2 regions of the Thioalkalivibrio sp. ARh3 genome follow, and region 2 is predicted to be linked to the other one. Evidence: predicted binding sites of a transcription regulator. Region 2 holds the regulator's gene; the other holds the start of a gene.

Region 1 (3,411 bases), on a different contig from region 2:
TCGCCGGCAGGTCGTCCGCTGTGGAGATCACGACGGCCAGCCAGTCCGGCTCGCCGGCCACCCGGCGGGGAATCAGCCATTGTCCGTGCTGGTCGATCAGCCCCTGTAGCAGCGGGCGTGCCGGGACGGGGTCGGGGTAGCGCAGGTAGACCGTACAGATGCTGCGCTCGCCCATGGCCATCAGCGCCCGATGGTGGGGCTGCAGCTCGGGGGCTGCGGGCAGGAGTCGAGCGGCTGCGCTGGGCGCGGTGGCGAGGATCACCGCGTTGGCATAGGTGACGCGATGGTTACGGTCGCGCAGCTGGTAGCGGGCCTCGGGACCCCCGGGTTCGATGGCCACAATGCGCCGACCGGTCTCGATCGTGGCACCGCGCTCGCGCAGTTCGCGCAGGGCGGGTTCCGGATACAGCGATCCCAGTGGCCGGGTCGGGATCAGGAGCCGGGCGTCGTCCGGCCCGTGGTTCAGGGCCAGACGCAGCACGTTCTGGAAGATCTGCGCCGAGGCGCTGCGGATCGGCGTGTTCATGACCGCGAGGCACAGCGGTTCCCAGAGCTGGCGGATCAGCGTGTCCGGCTGATGGCGCGTCTGCAGCCATTCGAGTACGTCGAGATCCTCGTCCAGTGGCCGATGCAGGATCGAGGCCGCCCCGAGCAGAGCCGGGAGGCGTCTGTGCAGCGGGGTGCCGGCGAGGCTTTTCCACAGGCCGCCGGCGAGGGCCGGCAGGCGCGGCGAGCGCGGTTCCAGGGCCAGGGCGGGGTGAGGGCGGCCCGGTGCATGCATTCGCAGACCGAACGGCAGGGCCGCGAAGGCGCGGTCCGGGTCGGTGCCAACCGAGCGCAGTTGTTCCAGGGTGGCGTGACAGGCGCCGACCAGCACGTGCTGGCCGTTGTCCAGTTCGGCGCCATCGCGGTTCAGGCTGCGGGCGCGCCCGCCCGCGGTGGCGGCGGCCTCGATCAGGTGGACCGCGATGCCGGCCCGGGCCAGGGTCAGCGCGGCGGTCAGGCCGGCCCAGCCGGCGCCGAGCACGACGACCGGATGCGAGGCAGGAACGGCGGCCATGGGGCGGGCGGGGTCAGCCCGCGCGGCGGTATTCGCGCTTCAGGCGGCGCGCGGTACGCCAGGCGATCCACAGCTTGCGGATCGGGGTCAGCCGCACGCGGTGCTCCAGCACGCGATAGCCGTCGTCCTCGATCTCGTCGAGCAGGGTGCGGTAGATCGCGGCCATGATCAGGCCCGGGCGCTGGGCGTAGCGGTCCTCGGCGGGCAGGTGCTCCTCCGCGCGCTGGTAGTAGCGGCGAGCTCGCTCCGCCTGCTCGGCGAACAGAGCACGATGGCGGTCGTCCGTGACATTGACCTGAAATTCCTCGGGCTTTACGCCGTGCTTTTTCAGCTCGTCCATCGGGATGTAGACCCGGCCGCGCATCGCGTCCTCGTGGACATCACGCAGGATGTTGGTCAGCTGCAGGGCCATCCCCAGGTCATGCGCGTATTTCAGCGTGCGCCGATCCGAGAAGCCGAAGATATGGGCGGACAGGATCCCGACCACGCTGGCCGCGCGGTAGCAGTACAGCGACAGCGTGGTGAAATCCGGGTAGCTGTCGTAGTCGAGGTCCATCTGCATGCCGTCGATGATCTCGTCGAAATACTCGCGGCTGAGATCGAACGGCGCCAGATGCGGCTGCAGGGCCTGGGTGATCGGGTGGCGCGGCTGATGATCGAACAGGCGCTCGATCTCCTCGCGCCACCACTGGAGCTTGGTGCGAGCCACGCTTTCCTCGCTGACCTCGTCGACGATGTCGTCCACCTCGCGGCAGAACGCGTACAGCGCGGTGATCGCTCGGCGCCGGTCGGGCTCCAGGAACCGGAATGCGTAGTAGAAGCTGGAGCCGCTCTTGGCGGCCTTCTCCTCGCAATATTCGTCGGGGGACATACGCGCTCGGGATCGGGGTGCCGTCTTGGGATGGCAAGGCTAGCACAGCGGGACCGGGATGCGGATGGCGGCGGTGATCGAAGCCACGTTTGACATACATCAACCGTACCCGGCCGGAGGGCGCGTAGGGTGAGGGTGTCAGGGTGGCGCAAGGGGCCCGCCCTCCCGATGCGGAGAGCCGTATGGAACAGCGTCTGGTATTCGATCCCGAGGTGTTGCGTCGCTATGACGTGAGCGGCCCTCGCTACACGTCCTACCCCACGGCGCCGCAGTTCCACGAGGGGTTCGACGCGCAGGCCTATGCGCGGGTGGCGCGGGCGACGAATGCCGAAGGGGCGGCGCGTCCGCTGTCGCTCTATGTTCACGTGCCCTTCTGCGACACGGTGTGTTTCTACTGTGCCTGCAACAAGGTGATTACCGGCAATTATCGGCGCGCGACGAGCTATCTCGACTCGCTGGAACAGGAGATCGCCCTGCAGGGTGAGCTGTTCGATCGGGAGCGACCGGTTCGCCAGCTGCACTTTGGTGGAGGGACGCCGACCTACCTGTCCGACGATGACCTGACCCGGGTCATGAAGGCCCTGGGCCGGCATTTCACGCTGGAGACCGGTCCGGAGCGCGAATTCTCCATCGAGATCGACCCGCGTGCCGTGCGGCCCGGCACCCTGCCGCTTCTGGCGTCGCTGGGCTTCAACCGCGTCAGTGTCGGGGTGCAGGATGTCGATCCCGCCGTGCAGAAGGCCGTCAACCGCATCCAGCCGTTCGAGGTCACCGCGCAGGTGGTACGCCAGGCGCGCGAGCATGGCTTTACGTCGACCAACCTGGATCTGATCTACGGGCTGCCCCTGCAGACGGTGGACACGTTCTCCGCGACACTGGACCGCGTGCTGGACCTGCGTCCGGAGCGGCTGGCCGTGTACAACTACGCGCACCTGCCGGAGCTGTTCAAGACGCAGCGCCAGATCCGCGATGGCGACCTTCCGCCGGCCACGGAGCGGCTCGCGATCCTCGAGATGACTATCCAGCGTCTGACCGACGCGGGGTATGTGTACATCGGCATGGATCACTTTGCGCTGCCCGATGACGAACTCGCGATCGCCCAGCGCGCGGGCACGCTGCAGCGAAACTTCCAGGGCTACTCGACGCGCGCGGAATACGATCTCGTCGCGCTGGGGCCGACCGCCATCGGCAAGATCGGAGACAGCTACAGCCAGAACCTGCGCGAGGTCGATGCCTATCAGGAACGGCTGGCGTCGGGTCAGCTGCCCGTGTTCCGCGGCCTCGAGCTGAATGAGGACGATCGCCTGCGGCGCGCCGTGATCAGCGAGTTGATGTGCCACTCGAGGGTCGACTTCGGCGGCATCGAGGCCGCATTCGGCATCGACTTCCGGGAGACCTTTGGCGATGCCCTGGACCGCCTGGCCGAGATGGAGGCCGACGGCCTGGTGACCATCGGCCGCGACTGCCTGGAGGTCCAGCC
Region 2 (3,411 bases):
CCTGATCCTGCTGGACGAGCTGGGCACGGGCACCGACCCGGACGAGGGCGCGGCACTGGCGATGGCGATGCTGGACGAGCTGCGTGCGCGTGGCACGCGCGGGATCGTGAATACCCACCTGGCGCCCCTGAAGGACTACGCCGCCCAGCATGCGGGCATCGTGAACGCCTCGATGCAGTTCGATGCCGAGACGCTGTCCCCGACCTACCGGCTGCTGATCGGCGAGCCGGGTGTGTCGTTCGGCCTTACGATTGCCGAGAAGAACGGGCTACCGGCCCAACTGGTCGCCCGCGCCCGCGAGCATTTCGCCGAACTCCCCACCGCCCAGGCCGGGGGCGATCCCGGCAGGGGCTGAGCCCCGAACGAGGCGCTACCACATGAGGTCGTCGGGGACGACGTAGTCCTTGTACGGGTCGTCGGGATCGGGCTCGGAATCGCCGCTTTCTTCGGCCGGGATGACCAGCGGCCACTCGGCATCCCGCTCGCGGATCTTGTCCGCGATCTCGCGCGGGATTACGCGGAAACCCTTGCTCGGGTGCAGCTCCAGGCCTGCCAAGGCCGCGCGCCCGTCGACCAGGCGCTTGCGGGTGTCCTCGGTTACCGGCAGGTGGCGGATCTGCCCGTCGAACTGGAAGTGGTAGTCGATCGCGGCGTCGCCGGTGGGGATCGGGGCCAGGTGCTGGTTGACCAGTTCGCGAATCTGGGCCCGGCGCGCACGGCGTTCGGCCTTTTCCTGTCGTTCCTGGTTCTTCTCGCGCGAGCGCTGGGCCTGCTCGGCCTGGCGGGCCGCCGCGGCGCTGGCCTCGGCGTCGGCGGGCTTGCCCTTTTTCTTTTTTGGTTGTGTCTTCTGGGCCTTGTGCTTCTGGCTCTTGGCCTTGCGCACCTGTTTTTCATCCACCAGCCCGGTCTTCAGGAGCTGGTTGCGCAGATCGTCCGACATGCCGCTTGCCTGTAGAAAATGTGCCGGGAGGATAGCCTATGTGCAGCCGGCCTGTGTGAGTTCGGGTATTCCGTCCCGGATCTCGGTCACGGGCAGGGCCGGGAACAGAAGCTGCAGACGCCGTGTGAGGTCGGGGGTCGCGGCGGGATCACCGAGATCCAGGGCGGACTTAAACAGGCGCATCGCAGCCGTTCGTTCGCATGTGACCTCCAGCGCCTTCGTGGCGGTGTACAGCGCCGCCCGGTTCGGCTGGTGGGGGCCTTCGGGTTTGAGGCGGCGGCGCAGGGCGCGCACGCGGGCGGTGGTTCGATCGCGCCAACTCGCGGCGGCCTGCATCAGCGCCTCCCAGTTGTGCTTGCGTATGCCCCCCGGGTACCACAGGGCGAACAGGGCGAGGATGACATCGACGTCATGGTTCTCCTGCCAGTGCAGCAGGCGTTCCCGGGCTGGTGCGGAGGCCCAGATTCGCAGCGCGAAATCCCAGAAGCTGTCGAAGCCCAAGCCGTGCGGCCTGGCAGCCTCAGGCACCGCTGGCGGCGGACGTGAGGGTTACGCCGGCGGCATTGTGCAGGCTCTTCGGCTCGAGGATTTCGAGATCCCGGGTGTGGAGGCTGATCACCCCCTGTTTGCGCAGCTGCGTGAACAGGCGGCTGATGGTCTCCTGGGTCAGGCCCAGATGGTTGGCGATGTCGGCGCGCGACATCGGCAGATAGAAGCGTTCGGGGGACAGGCCGCGCGCACGGTGCCGTTCGGACAGGGTCACCAGGAACGTGGCCAGGCGCTGCTCCGCCGTGCGCTGCGCGAGCAGGGCATGCACGCTCTCGTCCTGGGCCAGCCCCTTGCTCATCACATTCATCATGTGCTGGCGGAAGGTGGGCAGCTTGTCGGCAAGGTCGTCCACATGGGTGAACGGGACTGCGCAGACACTGGTGGATTCCAGCGCCACGGCACTGACCGGATGTTTCCCGGAATGGATCGCGTCGAGCCCGAGCAGGTCGCCGGCGAGGGCGAACCCGGTGATCTGTTCGGTGCCGTCGTCGCTGATCAGGACCGCTTTCAGTGCGCCCGTTCGCACGGCGAACAGGGTGTCGAAGCGCTCGCCCATATTGAACAGCGAAGTCCCCTTCTCGATCGGGCGGCGCTGCTGAACGATCTCGTCGAGTTGCCAGAGTTCGTTCTGCGGCAGCCCCATCGGCAGGCAGAGCTGACGCAGGGAGCAGTGCTCGCAGGCTTGGGTTGGGCGCAATGTCATGTGCGCAGGTTAGCGGTTTTGACCGCGGCTAGGGAAGCGCCTGTGGCTCACGGGAAGAGGCTTGCTCGCATGAGGAATTCCGTTATTGTGAGTGTGGAACCTTTTGAGGTGGCGACGATCCGCTATTTCAGATGCTTGTGTCGCGGCCAGCGCGATATACAGGCTCTGTTCCATGTGGCAGACGATTCGCAGGGGAAGGGATGCAATGATCGAACGGATGCTGAACGAATACATGCGCCACGGCACGCTGATCCTGCGCGAGCCTGACGGGAGCGAGCGCCGATTCGGGCAGGGGGCGCCCGAGATTACGATGCAGATCCACGATGCGGCGGCTCTCAAGCGTATTGCGCGCGATCCCGGATTCCAGCTGGGCGAGACCTATATGGACGGGCTCTGGTCGCCGGGGCCCGAGGGTATCCGGGTGTTTCTGGATGTGGCCATGCGCAACTTTGCACCCATGTTCCAGCGTCGCGTCCACCCGCTGGTGTGCATGTTCCGCGGGATCCTGGAGCAGGGGAACCGCATCGCGCGCAGCTACCAGAACATCTCGCACCATTACGACGTGGACGAGTGGCTGTTCCGCCGTTTTCTCGACGACGGGATGTTCTACAGCTGTGCCTATTTCGAGCGCCCGGACATGACCCTGGAAGAGGCCCAGCAGGCGAAGTGCGCGATGCTGCGCAAGAAGCTGGTGCTGGAGCCCGGTCAGCGGGTACTGGATATCGGCTGTGGTTGGGGTGGGCTGGCCTTCCACCTGGCCGAGAATGCCGATGTCCAGGTGGATGGCATTACCCTGTCCAGGGAGCAGCTGCGCGTGGCCCAGGCGGAGGCGAAGCGCCGGGGGCTGGACGATCGCGTGCGTTTTTTCTATCAGGACTATCGCGAACACGACGACCAGTACGACCGGATCGTTAGCGTCGGTATGTTCGAGCATGTCGGCGTGCCCAACTACGGCACGTTCTTCCAGCGGGTGAACGACCTGCTCAAGGACGACGGCGTGGCCGTCCTGCACACGATTGGCCGACAGGGACCGCCAGGGACAACCAACCCCTGGCTAGGCAAGTACATCTTCCCTGGTGGTTACACCCCGGCCCTGTCCGAGGTGATGGAGGCGCTGGAACCGACCCCGCTGCATACCACCGATATCGAGTTCTGGCGGCTGCACTATGCCGAGACTCTCGCGGAGTGGTATCGGCGTTTCCAGAACATCCGCGCCGAG

The links. Region 2 encodes FNR, which switches genes on or off when oxygen is low (the NO sensors DNR and NnrR bind a similar motif). Its sites were predicted from a motif close to TTGATNTANATCAA; they were not measured.
Region 1: hemN (oxygen-independent coproporphyrinogen III oxidase) is a predicted target of FNR. The motif match lies at 2,021-2,034, and genes of this name have one in related genera.

What each region holds. Positions count from the first base shown of each region.
Region 1 covers NZ_KB897949.1:319,695-323,105, reverse strand. The annotation lists gene hpnE (hydroxysqualene dehydroxylase HpnE) at 1-1,060, opposite strand, end outside; gene hpnD (presqualene diphosphate synthase HpnD) at 1,074-1,931, opposite strand; gene hemN (oxygen-independent coproporphyrinogen III oxidase) at 2,114-3,411, shown strand, end outside.
Region 2 covers NZ_KB897951.1:247,789-251,199, forward strand. The annotation lists gene C995_RS0111300 (DNA mismatch repair protein MutS) at 1-355, shown strand, start outside; gene C995_RS0111305 (DUF2058 domain-containing protein) at 371-940, opposite strand; gene C995_RS0111310 (TIGR02444 family protein) at 977-1,468, opposite strand; gene fnr (fumarate/nitrate reduction transcriptional regulator Fnr) at 1,461-2,192, opposite strand; gene C995_RS0111320 (cyclopropane-fatty-acyl-phospholipid synthase family protein) at 2,398-3,411, shown strand, end outside.